DNA from 2 places in the Paenibacillus sp. Pae15 genome. Region 1 is predicted to be linked to the other one. Evidence: predicted binding sites of a transcription regulator. Region 1 holds the regulator's gene; the other holds the start of a gene.
What was found. The regulator LexA, encoded in region 1, represses DNA repair genes until DNA is damaged. The targets are predictions, from matches to a motif close to CGAACATATGTTCG.

Region 1 (7,444 bases):
TCGGCAGGGGCAAGGCCGAGGAGCTCAAAGCCATGATCGAGGAAACCGGGGCGAATACCGCCATTTTCGATCAGGAGCTCTCGGGAGCTCAGGTGCGGAATCTGGAGCAATTTCTGGATGTCAAAATCATCGACCGGACACAGCTCATATTGGATATTTTCGCGCAGCGCGCAAAAACGCGGGAGGGGATTATTCAGGTGGAGCTGGCCCAGCTGACCTATCTGCTGCCGCGGCTGTACGGTCAGGGCAAAAATCTGTCCCGGCTCGGTGGAGGTATCGGAACGCGCGGTCCCGGGGAAACGAAGCTCGAGACAGACCGCCGTCATATCCGCAACCGGATCAGCGAGCTGAAGCGGCAGCTGCAGGAGGTTGTCCGGCATCGGAGTCTGCACCGGGAAAGACGCAAGAAGTCCGGTGTGTATCAAGCCGCGCTGGTAGGCTATACGAACGCGGGTAAATCGACATTATTGAGGCAGCTGACCCATGCGGATGTATATGTCGAGAACCAGCTGTTTGCCACGCTTGATCCGACGTCGCGTTCGCTGAAGCTGCCAAACGGATTGGAGATCGTGGTTACGGATACGGTAGGCTTCATTCAGAACCTGCCGCATGATTTGGTAGCTGCTTTTCGGGCCACATTGGAAGAAGTCTGCGAAGCCGATTTGATTTTGCATATTGTGGACAGCTCTTCCAAGATGATGGCAGCCCAGATGCAGGTGGTCGACCAAGTGCTTGAAGAACTGGGCGCCCACGGGAAAGATCGGATAACGGTATTCAACAAAATCGATCTTTGCCCGCCGGAGCAGGCCGATATGCTGACGACGGAAGGGGAATTCCTGAAAATATCCGCTTTTCGGGAGGAAGATTTACTTCGGCTCAAAGAGCGGATTGAAGTCCGTATGACGGGCGGCAGCCGTTCCTTCCGGATTCCGGCGGACAAAGGGGATATGATCTCGCTGGTCTACCGCATTGGCGAGGTGCTTGAGAATGAGGTTGACGGCAGCGATATGCTGTTTAAGGTAAGAGTAAATCACAAGGCATTCGATAAAATCGGTTATATGCTGGCTGCCTACGATGCAGTCCGGCCTGCTGAGGGAGAACAAGGGAGAGACGTCTAGGGTATGTTTACGGATCGAGTGCTCCGTTTGATGGAGCAAGCTGAGCAAAAAATCGAGGAGAAGCTGAAAGATATTGACCGTGTGGTCGACCGGAATCAATGGAAGGTCATTCGCGCTTTTCAAAAGCACAAAGTGAGCGATTATCATTTTGCCGCTTCTACGGGCTATGGGTATAACGACCGCGGCCGTGAAGTGCTGGATCTCGTATATGCCGATGTGTTCGGGGCGGAAGCGGCCCTGGTCCGTCCCCATTTCGTATCGGGAACCCATACGATCGGCACGGCATTGTTCGGCGTGCTCCGGCCGGGTGACGAGCTGCTCATGATCACCGGAAGACCTTATGATACGCTGCATAAGGTCATTGGGAAGCCGGGTGACGGAAACGGATCTTTGCAGGATTGGGGAATTTCGTATGGCGAGGTGGGATTGCTCGAGGACGGATCGCCCGATTATGCCGAAATTGCCCGCCGGATCGGCCCGAGCACCAAGGTGGTCGGAATCCAGCGGTCGCGCGGCTATGCCTGGCGGCCGTCTTTCACCGTTTCCCGGATTGCCGAGATGGTTCGTTTTGTCAAGGAAATCCGTCCCGATATCATCGTCTTTGTCGATAACTGCTACGGTGAGTTCACAGAGCTGGTCGAGCCGACCGAGGTCGGTGCCGATCTGATGGCGGGCTCGCTGATTAAAAATCCGGGAGGAGCCTTGGCGGAGACCGGGGGATATATCGCGGGCAAAGCCAAGTATGTAGAGCTGGCTTCGTATCGATTAACCGCTCCGGGGATCGGGGGGGAAGTCGGGGCTATGCTCGGTACGACAAGATCCATCTATCAAGGCTTGTTTCTGGCTCCTCATCTGGTTGGACAAGCCGTGAAAGGCTCGGTGTTCGCCGCCGCGGTGTTCGAGCAGCTCGGATTTACGACAAGCCCGCATTGGAGCGACCCTCGCACCGATCTTATCCAAGCGATTCAATTCACGGGCGCCGAGCATTTAATCGCTTTTGTACAAGGGATTCAGCAAGCCGCCGCGGTTGACGCTCACGTCGTGCCGGAACCATGGGACATGCCCGGCTACGAGCATCCCGTCATTATGGCTGCAGGTACCTTTATCCAGGGCGGAAGCCTGGAGCTGTCTGCCGACGCTCCGATCAGGGAGCCCTATATCGCTTATATGCAGGGAGGATTAACCTACTCCCATTGCAAGATGGGTGTGCTGACGGCCATTCAAAACATGATCGACCGGGGACTGCTCGCTTAATTCCCGCAGCTCGGCCAGCTATTTCACTTGCCAAAGCCGCGGACAAGCTCTGACGGCTGCTGCTCAGGAGCAGGACTTATTGCTATAGGAAGTTAGCCGCTGTAATCAAAAATAACATATGGCATAAACCTAACACAGCTTGACATATGTTTTCCGGTAAGGTTACAATAGAGGTAAGGTTCCAGAGTAGCTTAGGAGTGATGGTCATGACTGATGAAATCCGCAGAAATATGGCGCTCTTTCCGATCGGCATCGTAATGAAGCTGACCGATTTGACCGCCAGACAAATCCGGTACTACGAGCAGCATGAGCTCGTCATCCCGGCCCGGACCGGAGGAAACCAAAGGTTGTATTCGTTTAATGATGTAGAACGTCTCCTCGAGATCAAGGATTTGATCGAGAAAGGCGTTAACATCGCCGGGATCAAGCAGGTGCTGCTGCCGGTTGATAAGGATTCCGAGGATGCTACCATACTCAATGAGCAGACGGAAGTCAAGCGTAGAGAGCTGAGCGACACGCAGCTTCACCGGATACTGAAACAACAGCTCTTGGGTGGAGGCCGGCGTCCTAATCAAGTGTCCTTGATCCAGGGAGAATTATCCCGTTTTTTCAGAAAGTAGGCTTTGACCGGAGCATGTCCGGTACCGTTTTCAAGCGTACCGGGCATGCTCCGTTAATTTTGCCACTTAGTTTAAGGAGGAGATTTCACAGTGACAGATAAGAATTTCACCAAAGAAGATATTCTGCGCATCGCCAAGGAACAAAACGTAAGGTTCATTCGACTTCAGTTCACAGATTTGCTTGGAACCATCAAAAATGTGGAAATTCCTGTAAGTCAACTGGAGAAAGCCCTCGATAACAAAATGATGTTCGACGGTTCCTCGATTGAAGGTTATGTGCGCATTGAAGAATCGGATATGTACTTATACCCCGATCTGAATACTTGGGTCGTGTTCCCTTGGGTAACGGAAGACCGTGTTGCCCGCTTAATATGCGACGTGTATTTGCCGGATGGCCGTCCGTTCCCGGGCGACCCGCGCGGTATTCTGAAATCCGTATTGAGAGAAGCCGAAGAAATGGGCTTCACCGCAATGAACGTCGGGCCTGAGCCTGAGTTTTTCTTGTTCAAAACCGACGAGAAGGGCAATCCGACGACAGAATTAAACGACCAGGGCGGCTACTTTGACTTGGCACCAACCGACCTTGGCGAGAACTGCCGTCGTGAAATTGTACTTACGCTGGAAGAAATGGGATTCGAAATTGAAGCATCTCACCACGAAGTGGCTCCGGGTCAGCATGAGATCGATTTTAAATATGCGGACGCGATTAAAGCCGCGGATCAAATTCAGACCTTCAAGCTGGTCGTCAAAACCATTGCCAGACAGCACGGTCTGCACGCCACGTTTATGCCGAAACCTTTGGTCGGAGTGAACGGTTCCGGAATGCATTGCCATCAATCATTGTTCAACGGCAAAGAGAATGTGTTCTATGATGAGAGCGATAAGCTGGGCTTAAGCGAGACAGCCAGACAATACATGGCCGGCATACTGCGGCATGCCCGCGCTTTTGCCGCAATAACCAATCCGACGGTCAACTCCTACAAGCGGCTTGTACCAGGTTATGAGGCGCCTTGTTATGTGGCTTGGTCTGCAAGCAACCGCAGCCCGATGATTCGTATTCCTGCATCCCGTGGCGTCAGCACACGCGTGGAAGTGCGGAATCCGGATCCGGCGGCGAATCCTTACCTGGCTCTGGCGGTCATGCTGAAGGCCGGTCTCGATGGCATCCGGAACAAAATGCAACTGCCGCCTCCAACGGACCGCAACATTTATGTGATGAGTGAAGAAGAGCGGGAAGAGCAAGGCATTCCAAGTCTTCCGCTTGATTTGAAGCAGGCGTTGGACGAGCTGCTCCGCGACGATGTCATTTGCGACGCGCTCGGCGATCACGCACTTGCACACTTCATAGAGCTGAAAGAGATCGAGTGGGACATTTACCGCACTCAGGTTCATCAATGGGAGCGGGATCAATATTTGACGCTTTATTAATCGGGGAATCCCTTGGCGCTTTAAGCGTTAAGGGATTTTTCTTTTTGTGGGCATTATTCGTTTTTTTGGCTGACCTCTGTAAGTAGAATGAGGCTCCATAGGCGCGGCCATCGCTTTTTCCCTTAGCGGAGTGGACGCAAGTTCCAGCCAGGCTGCACAGTTACGATCCTGCTGGAATACAATAGGCCATCTGAATAAGAAGTTCAGGAGGTCAATATGATACCCGTTTATCCCTATTATGGAAAAGAAACGAAATGTACCGAGGAGCCGGTTGCATTCCCGCCTCAACATCAGCCGGTGCAGCCCGGACTGGAGTACAAAATGACGCCCCGTCCGATTTTTGAAAACCCGCACTACGTCGGCAGCGGCAAGCTGCGCGGCAAGGTTGCAATCGTTACCGGCGGTGACAGCGGCATCGGTCGGGCGGTCGCCGTCGCCTTTGCCAAGGAAGGAGCCGATATAGCCATCCCGTATTTATATGAGCATCGGGACGCATACGAAACAAAACAGCGCATCGAGCAGCTCGGCAGAGCATGCTTGCTCATACCCGGCGACCTGAGGATGGAAACGGTGTGCCGGGAAGCGGTATATCAAACGCTCCGCACCTTTGGAAAAATCGATATCTTGATTTTGAATCAGGCCGTTCAGTTTCCGCAGGAAAGCGTGTCCGACATTTCCGCCGAACAGCTGCACAATACGTACAGCACGAACATTTACCCGATGTTCTATATGACGAAAGCCGCGCTTCCCTATCTGAAGCCGGGAAGCGCGATTGTGAATACGGCCTCGATCACCGCATATAGAGGTGCACCCGAGCTGATCGATTATTCTTCCACAAAAGGAGCCGTCGTCTCGTTCACGCGTTCGCTGGCTCTATCCTTGGTGAAACGGGGAATTCGGGTCAATGCCGTCGCTCCGGGGCCAATCTGGACTCCGCTGATCGTCTCCAGCTATTCGGCGTATGAAGTATCGCGCTTCGGCCTGGATACTCCGATGAAGCGTGCAGGGCAGCCGTTCGAGCTGGCTCCGGCTTACGTGTTTCTGGCATCAGATGATTCCAGCTATGTGACCGGTGAGGTTGTTCATGTCAACGGTGGAGCTATGGTGACGACGTAGATTTTTGGTTTTTCTAATTGAGCATCATATATAAACAAGCCTAAACAAGCCGCTTATCCGCATAACGCCGGAACAGGCTTATTTTACGCAGATCATATGCTTGCAAACGCTCAACAAGATTTCCTGCGGTGCACTGGGCTCATAAAAAGTGGATTTCAGCGGTAAAATCCTTCCTCGCTTTCCAAAGACTCGCCATAAATGCGTTGATATAAAAAATCCCTTTCAACCGGCGGAATCGGCGGTGAAAGGGAAAAAATTATTGAATATTTCTGAATACACCAATGACTTTGCCCAAGATCGTGACGTTCTTGAGTCTCAGCGGCTCCATCGTCGGGTTCTCAGGCTGCAGTCGAATATGATCCTTTTCCTTATAAAAGGTTTTCACTGTCGCTTCATCGTCTTCGGTCATGGCAACGACAATATCTCCGTTATTGGCGGTTTGCTGCTGGCGTACGATAACATAATCCCCGTTATGAATACCGGCCTCGATCATACTTTCTCCGATTACGCTTAGCATAAAGACGTTATCATTTTTTACATAATGGCTGGGCAGCGGGAAGTAATCCTCGATGTTCTCCGTCGCGGTAATAGGTACGCCGGCGGTAACGCGCCCGATCAAAGGCACTCTGGCAACCGATACGGAGAATGCGCCGTCCGCCGAGCTTCCGTCCAATATTTCAATAGCTCTCGGCTTCGTCGGGTCTCTGCGAATCATTCCTTTCTTTTCCAAACGTTCCAAGTGCCCGTGAACTGTGGAACTGGATGCCAGTCCCACAGCCTCTCCGATCTCTCTTACTGAAGGGGGATAGCCTTTTTCTCTGACCTCATTCTTGATAAAGTCTAGAATCGCCTGCTGCCGATTGGAAATTTTGCTCAAGATCATCACTCCATTTTTGGTAATCATTACTTAGAAGTATAACATAGAACCGGAGTTCGTACAAACATAAGTTCGAATAAATGGTTGACACAAACAAATGTTCCTGATAGATTAAAAACAGAACAAATGTTTGGAGGTCGATCATGATGATTCAAAATTCTCGGCTTATACATAACTATCATTCCCGCCAGGTAATGCTAACCAAGCATAATGATAATAATAAGGGAACATATGTTCACGCTGCCGTTTTGGGTGCCTTGCTTTTTTGTGCAGTGTTCTTTATCTCTACGATGTTCAGCTTCTTTTTTGACCAAGATGTTCATGCGGCATCCTCGCAGCCTCAGATATATTCTTACGTGGAGGTTGAATCGGGGGACACGCTTTGGAGCATTGCCTCTCAATATGCGGACCAAGGACAGGATATAAGGGAATATATACATCAGATCAAAGGGATCAACCATCTTAAGAATTCCCATTTGCAAGTAGGACAAAAATTGTTGCTTCCCTAATCGCTGCGCATGTGCCGTATTGCTTCTCTTGACAATCAGATTCGGTAATGTCAAAGTATAATTTGAAATGACATTACCGGGAGGATCGGCATGAGTGAATCGAATCATGATGCATTGGTGCGGCGAATTAACGAATTGGCCCGCAAAGCGAAATCGGAAGGGCTAACCGATGCCGAACTGGATGAACGCAATGGATTAAGAAGGAAGTATATCGATTCTTTTAAAACCTCCTTGCGTGGTCAACTGGATAACATCAAGTTTGTTGATCAGGAAGAGAAGAAGTAAGAAGGGGGGTTAAGGGATGAATTATCGTGTTTTGGGCAAAAGCGGAATTGCCGTTTCCGAGCTTTGTTTAGGAACAATGACATTCGGAAATACGACAAACGAACAAGACTCGATTGAAATGGTTCATCGTTTTTTGGATCGCGGAGGAAACTTTATTGATACGGCGGATGTGTATGTCTCCGGTGTTTCCGAAGAGATCGTGGGAAAAGCGATTCGGGAGCGTCGTTCCGATGTGAT
Region 2 (7,444 bases), on a different contig from region 1:
TACGGAAAAAGCAAACTTTTCGTCAATAAACAGGTTATAACGCTGTCTGGATCTCCGCTGCTGTTCAACTTTGGTGATGACTCCCGGTGCCAGACATTCGTCTGTATGATCCGTCACCTGTAACACGCTCCTTACAAACGGCAAGGACACCTTTCACTCATCGTAAAGGTGCCCTTGCCCTGGTTGGTGAAATCGCTATGTGCAATCTACCGGCGCATCGGAGTAGCTGATGTGACGTGGAGGTTATTCAAAAGGTACGGCGAAATCCTCTTCTTCCTCTTCATCCATGTTCGCTCCAACCGAAGTGACCAGATTGCTGTTATCCCGGATCTGCTTTTCGATCTCATCCGCAATGTTCTTGTTCTCCTTCAAGAACTGCTTCGCATTCTCCCGTCCTTGACCAAGCCGATCATTGTTATAAGAGTACCATGCACCGCTCTTCTGGATGATATCCATCTCGGTTGCAATATCTATGATGCTGCCCTCTCTGGATATGCCTTCGCCATACATGATATCAATCTCTGCCTGCTTGAACGGAGGGGCTACTTTGTTCTTGACCACTTTGATCCGCGTGCGGTTCCCGACCATATCATTTCCCTGCTTAATCGTCTCCACGCGGCGCACATCGAGGCGAATCGAGGAATAAAACTTCAGGGCTCGTCCGCCCGGTGTCGTCTCCGGGTTTCCGAACATTACGCCGACCTTCTCCCGCAGCTGGTTGATGAAGATGGCTATCGTCTTCGATTTGTTAATGGCTCCGGACAGCTTGCGCAGCGCCTGAGACATTAAGCGAGCCTGCAGCCCGACATGGGAATCCCCCATCTCTCCTTCGATCTCGGCCTTTGGTACAAGTGCCGCTACAGAGTCAATAACAATGATGTCGACCGCTCCGCTGCGCACGAGCGCTTCCGCGATCTCGAGCGCTTGTTCGCCTGTGTCCGGCTGGGACAGCAGCAGTTCATCAATGTTGATGCCAAGCTTGCTGGCATACAGCGGGTCCAAAGCATGCTCCGCATCGATGAAGGCAGCCGTCCCCCCTACCTTCTGCACCTCGGCAATGGCATGCAGTGCTACCGTTGTTTTACCGGAAGATTCCGGTCCGTATACCTCTATAATTCTACCTCGAGGAAAACCACCGATCCCCAGGGCGATATCCAATGCAAGCGAACCGCTAGGAATCGTCTCCACCTGCATATGGGCAGATTCACCCAATTTCATAATGGATCCTTTACCAAACTGTTTCTCAATTTGACGTAGTGCATTCTCCAAGGCTGCGCGCCGGTCTGTCAAGAGACTCACTTCCTTTTTCATATTCGTATAATTACATCATAGCGGGTTTTTCACCCGTTGCCAAGCTGTTTTTCGAACATACATTCGCATGTGGAACAAAAGAAAAACCGTAACAAAGGTTGTGGGCTTGTTACGGTACTTCCGCTATAATGTATTATACCTGATTTTCCGAATGGTGGCAACTATGACTTTAAAAGTTTCCAGAGATGGTAGAGCGAACTTTTGGATGCTCTCAGCTTTATCGTCTCCCGGTTGCCGGACTGCTGCAGCTTGACGACAGAGGCTTTCTCCCCCCGCCTGGCAATGCCTACGTAAACGAGTCCGATGGGTTTTCCCTCCGATTCGCCCGGGCCGGCAACGCCGGTAATAGAAACGCCATAGTCGGCTCCGGTCAGCTCCGCTACATTCTCGGCCATAGCGGCGGCGGTTTCTTCACTGATCGCGCCCGGCGCCCCGTCGCCCTCCAGCTGCTCCATAGGAATCTTCAAAAGCTTATGTTTCGCTGTATTCGAATAGCTGATGATACCTCCTACAAACGCATCCGAGCTGCCGGGAACGGAGGTCAGCATGTCGCTCAATTGCCCGCCCGAACAGCTCTCCGCTACGGCCAGCTTCTTGCCTTGCGAGGCCAGCGTCTGCAGGATATGCTGCTCCAAAGAAATATCCTCCGCCGCATAAATGTATTCGCCAAGCCTGCTGCGGATCTCCTGTTCCAGCGGCTTAAGCCTTCCGGCCGCTTCATCGGCCGACGCCGCCCGGGTCGTAAGACGAATGGCCACCTCCCCTTCTTTGGCGTAAGGAGCGATCGTCGGATCGGACTGGGCTTCAATCAGATCGATCAGCGCATGTTCAAGTGACGATTCACCGATTCCTGCAAATTTCAGCATCAAAGAATAAAGAGGCTGTACATGATCCATCTTGGACTCGATCCATGGGCGTGCATAACGATCAAACATCGGCTTCATTTCTTTTGGGGGGCCCGGCAGCAGAATATAATGCGTTCCCTCATGCGTCACGGCGTTGCCGACCGCAAGTCCCGTATCGTTGGCAAGAGGATCGCTATGCTCGAGCATGAGCGCCTGACGCATGTTGCTCTCAACCATGGGAATTCCCCGGCCTTCAAAGAGAGTCTTCATCTTGTCCAGCGACGGCTGATGAATCACCAGGCTTTGTCCGAGCACCTCGGCAAGGACGTCTTTTGTCAGATCATCCTGCGTTGGACCAAGCCCGCCTGTGCATATAATTAAATCCACGCGACTTTTGGCAAGGCGCAGCGCTTCTTTTATCCGTGAAGCGTTATCGCCTACTACCGTCTGAAAATAAACGCCGACACCGATATCCGCAAGTCCGCGTGCCAAATATTGTGCATTCGTATTCACAATCTGTCCCATCAGCAGTTCGGTTCCGACGGCAATAATTTCCGCTTTCATAATACGTTTCGCCTCCAAATAAAACAAAAACAATAGGAACACCTACTGTTTTTGTTCGTCAAAGTTGAGCACATGCTTATTTTTAACAAAGTAATCGATACCCGAATAAACGGTAATAATTGCGGCGATCCAGCTGGTGACAACGTCAAACGGGAAATCGATGAAAGCGAATGGAAAATTGTTCAGGAGCAGTGCGATAATCGCCGTTATTTGCGCCGCTGTTTTCCATTTTCCCCACTTGCTTGCCGCCATGACGATGCCTTCAAGCAGCGCAATTTGACGAAGGCCCGTGACGGCGAACTCGCGGCTGATGATGACAATGACAATCCACGCCCCAAGCTTATCCATCTCCACCAGGGAAACCAGAACGGCAGACACCAAAAGCTTATCCGCGAGCGGGTCCAGAAGCTTGCCGAGATTCGTGACAAGCTTCCGTTTCCTGGCAATGTAGCCGTCGAGACTATCCGTACTCGCAGCCACGATAAAGATCAGCGCCGCGATAATCTGGTTATACGTAATGCTGAACTGATCGATCCGGATGTGGGGAAATTTCACATTAACGAGCAAAAAGAACATAATGATCGGGACTAAAAATATTCTCGCCAACGTGATCCGGTTGGCCAAATTCATGCCACGACCTCCCCGGACAAGTCAAATTCGAATGAATGGGTAATTCTTACCTTCGCAATTTCGCCGATTTCAAGCTTCGTCCCGCGGGCAAATACCTCGCCGTCGATTTCCGGAGCATCGTACATGGAGCGGCCTACATAGACATCGCCCCTGCCGTCATATTTCTCAATCAAGACATCGATGACTTGACCGATCCGGCTGCTGTTTCTCTCGCTTGAGATTTCCCTCTGGATTTCCATCAGCACGTTCGCGCGGTATTCCTTCACCTCATCAGGGACTTGATCAGGCAGACGCGAAGCCGGCGTATCTTCTTCCTGCGAATACGTAAATACCCCAAGACGGTCAAATTGAACTTCGCGGATAAACGCCTTCAGATTCTCAAAATCCTCTTCGGTCTCACCCGGGAAGCCGACTATGATGGACGTACGAAGCGACACTCCTGGAATACGTTCACGGATTTTTCGAATCAATTCGCGAGCGTCACGCTGCCGGCCCGGCCGGCGCATCCGCTTCAGGATACGGTCCTCGCTGTGCTGCAAAGGCATATCCACGTATTTGCATACCTTTGGATTATTGGCAATCACGTCGATCAGTTCGTCCGTGAAAAAGCCGGGGTATGCGTAATGAAGCCTTACCCACTCGATGCCAGCAACCTCGCTTACCTTGTTCATTAGTGTAGGAAGCATGAACTTGTCATAAAGATCCGTACCGTAATTGGTGGAATCCTGAGCAATCAGACTGATCTCCTTTACACCTTGAGCGGCAAGCTGTTCCACTTCGGCAAGAATCGACTCCATACTGCGGCTTCGAAACTTTCCGCGCATGATCGGAATACTGCAGAATGTACAGGCGTTATCGCATCCCTCCGCAATCTTCACATAGGCTGTATAACGAGGCGTGGTTAAACGTCTCGGCAGTTTCTGCTCATAGTTGAATACCGGATTTCCTACCATAACCGGTTTTTTGCCTGACAACGCCTTATCGACAATATCGTTGATTTTGTCAAAATCACCGGTTCCGACGATCCCGTCGATCTCCGGCATCTCATTCATCAGCTCTTCCTTGTACCGCTGCGTCAAACAGCCCGATACGATCAACGCTTTCAATTTGCCGGTTTGCTTCAGTTCAGCCATATCCAATATCGTATTCACCGACTCCTCTTTCGCCGCATCGATGAATCCGCATGTATTGACAATAATGACCGTAGCTTCTTCCTTTTCCGATACCAAACTGTAACCACGTTCGTGAATAAGACCGGACATGATTTCGGAGTCAACCAAATTTTTCTCACAGCCCAGGGTTACTACTTTAACTTTCTCTGTCATGTAACATCCTCCACCTGTTCCTTCTCAACGACTAGTTACAAGTATAATATAACCGTTTAAAGAGTGTCAAAATCATAAAAAGCCTTACGAATGCTTTTGTCCGTAAGGCAATCCGCACGTCTTCGGCGCTTACCTGAAATTGATGAATTGCAATTCAAGCGGCAAATCGGCTTTCCGGAGCAGCTGCATGACCTGCTGCAAATCATCCTTGCTCTTCCCGCTTACCCGAATCTGATCTCCCTGAATCTGGCTTTTTACTTTCAGCTTGGAGTCGCGAATCAGCACATTGATTTTTTTAGCATTGTCCTGATCGATGCCTTGCTTCAACTTGATCTTCTGGCGGACCGTTCCCGATGCGGCCGGTTCCACCTTGCCATAGTCCAAATTTTTCAAAGAGATGCCCCGTTTGGCCATCTTGGAATGAAGAATGTCGAGTACATTCTGAAGCTTGAACTCATCGTCGGATATGACGACCAGCTCCTCCTTCTCGAGAGCTATACTGCTCTTGCTCCCCTTGAAATCGAACCGTGTGGCGATTTCTTTTTCCGCCTGATGAATGGCATTGTTCAGTTCCTGGATATCCAATTTGGATACGATGTCGAATGAATTTTCGCTGCTCATGCATGATCTCTTCCTTTCTTGACATTCTGTACCAAGAAAACCGCCGCTAATCACAGTCCGTCATCTTGGCAAAAGATTCCGACAGAAGCTTTTCTTAATCATAACAAAAAAGACACCTTCAGCACAAAGCCTACGAGTGTCTTCAGCTGTATAATATGTGCAAATCCAAACCATAAATAGCCAATGGCGTAATCCCCTTATGCTTACACTGCCGCAGAATCGCGGCTGCCTCTCCATGATAACCGTTCACGCTCAGGCGGCAATCCAGGCTAAGAAGGCTGCAGGTCGATCTGAATTCGTTTGACATTCGCTTCGTCCCCTACATTAATCGGGATGCCGTTGATCTTCAATTCCACAGCACTGGCTCTTCCCAAAACCAATCGCGCGGTATCCGGAACAGTCCACGTTTGCGTATTTCCGTTCAGGAAGTTTTGCGAAGCGAGCACTTTCTTTTCATGGCCCGCGGACTCCACCTCAACCCAGCACTTCTCGCCGGTCACCGTCATTTCGATATTCAGCTCCTGCACTCCCGCTACCGAGTAATAATCGGTGTTTTTCTCGCTTTTGACCAGCTTTACTTCGCTTTTTGGAAGTTCAGGCTGCACGGGCACCTGTGCAGGCGTTTGCTGCGCTGCAGCTCCCGTCTTGGCATTGGCGTCCCCATCGACTTCCGCCGTCTGGGGAGCGGGCGCTACCTTATCGGTAATCGTCTTGGGCAAATCGTCCGAGGCATCTTTGGAGCCGCCGCTATAATTAAGATTAACAAAATAATAGATAATCCCCAGGATCAGCACGACAAAGGAAATCACCATTAGGTTAGAGGCCCATTTGCCAATCCATTCCGTGTTACGGGTCGTCCGCTTGCTGCGGATCGGTTCAGTCATTGGCTCAGGCTCAAGAGACGGAATTACATTTTGATAAAGCTTCAGCACCTCGTTCGGATCCAGACCGACAGCTTCGGCGTAGCTTTTAATGAACGCCCGTACATAAAAATTCCCGGGCAGTACCTTATAGTTGCCATCTTCGATGGCTTCCAGATACCGCTTGCGAATCTTAGTCGTCTCTTGTAAATCATCGAGCGATATTTTATTTTCCAGTCTGGCTTTTTTTAACATCTGACCAAGATCGGACACGTTGTCACTCCTTTCAAGAACAGTGGAAGCAACCTTATGGACAGACGCCAGCTCGCGTCAACCATGCTTAATAATCGTCGATCCCTGATGTAAAGATCTCATATGAAATTTCTTCATCCGGCGTATTGCGAAGCTCGACGATACAGTCGAAATGATCATACGTATATTCGGACTCACGGATAAAAATATCCGGATGCTCAATGACTTTGGTGGACGGCATAGCCATAATTTCCTGCAGGAGAGCATAATGTTTCTCGTTGGAACGCAGGGTCGACACAATACCGTCAATAATAAACACGTTGTTCGGATTCATCTCTTCTTCGGACAGCTGGCTGCGCACGGTTTGGCGAAGCAAGGTAGAGGAAACAAAGGTCCACCTTTTGTTCGAGCATACGCTGCCCGCAATGATCGATTCCGTTTTGCCTACTCTCGGCATGCCTCGTAATCCTACGACATGGTTTCCCTCCCGCTTAAATACTTCGCCAAGGAAATCCACTAACAGTCCAAGTTCATCCCGAGTGAAACGGAACGTTTTGCGGTCGTCCGAATCCCGTTCAATATAACGGCCATGCCGTACCGCTAAAATATCAACCAGCTTCGGCGTGCGCAAAGCTGTTATAGTTATATTATCCACTTTTTTCAGCATTTTACCCATTAATTCTACTTTTTCTTCATCTTTTGTTTGCAACAGCATCCCGCGGGTCCGGTCTTCCACCCCGTTGATCGTAACGATATTGATATCAAGCATCCCCATTAAAGATGCGATATCTCCCAAAAGTCCCGGACGGTTTTTATGTATTTTGTACTCCATATACCATTGTTTAATCTCTTGATTTACTTCTATTGTCATGAGTTTATTCTCCGATCCGTAATTTTTGCAACTCGCACCACAAAAATATTCTACAAAATTCGATAAAATCCTCTCGAAAGGCACTAACTTATTCACGTTTCGTGATAAATTTTATTTCCGCATTGGTATAAGGCTGAATCCCCGGCTGCCACCGTCCTTGCTCCA

Region 2: the regulator LexA is predicted to act here: its motif matches at 1,364-1,377, upstream of recA (recombinase RecA).

What each region holds. Positions count from the first base shown of each region.
Region 1 covers NZ_JALJRM010000036.1:3,195-10,638, reverse strand. The annotation lists gene hflX (GTPase HflX) at 1-1,118, shown strand, start outside; gene NR121_RS22235 (methionine gamma-lyase family protein) at 1,122-2,372, shown strand; gene NR121_RS22230 (MerR family transcriptional regulator) at 2,579-2,992, shown strand; gene glnA (type I glutamate--ammonia ligase) at 3,083-4,420, shown strand; gene NR121_RS22220 (SDR family oxidoreductase) at 4,637-5,536, shown strand; gene lexA (transcriptional repressor LexA) at 5,793-6,413, opposite strand; gene yneA (cell division suppressor protein YneA) at 6,557-6,922, shown strand; gene NR121_RS22205 (DUF896 domain-containing protein) at 7,013-7,207, shown strand; gene NR121_RS22200 (aldo/keto reductase) at 7,224-7,444, shown strand, end outside.
Region 2 covers NZ_JALJRM010000001.1:230,921-238,364, forward strand. The annotation lists gene NR121_RS01095 (RecX family transcriptional regulator) at 1-117, opposite strand, end outside; gene recA (recombinase RecA) at 244-1,290, opposite strand; gene NR121_RS01105 (competence/damage-inducible protein A) at 1,473-2,720, opposite strand; gene pgsA (CDP-diacylglycerol--glycerol-3-phosphate 3-phosphatidyltransferase) at 2,763-3,350, opposite strand; gene rimO (30S ribosomal protein S12 methylthiotransferase RimO) at 3,347-4,675, opposite strand; gene NR121_RS01120 (YajQ family cyclic di-GMP-binding protein) at 4,805-5,296, opposite strand; gene NR121_RS01125 (helix-turn-helix domain-containing protein) at 5,566-6,429, opposite strand; gene NR121_RS01130 (DUF3388 domain-containing protein) at 6,497-7,279, opposite strand; gene NR121_RS01135 (hypothetical protein) at 7,368-7,444, opposite strand, start outside.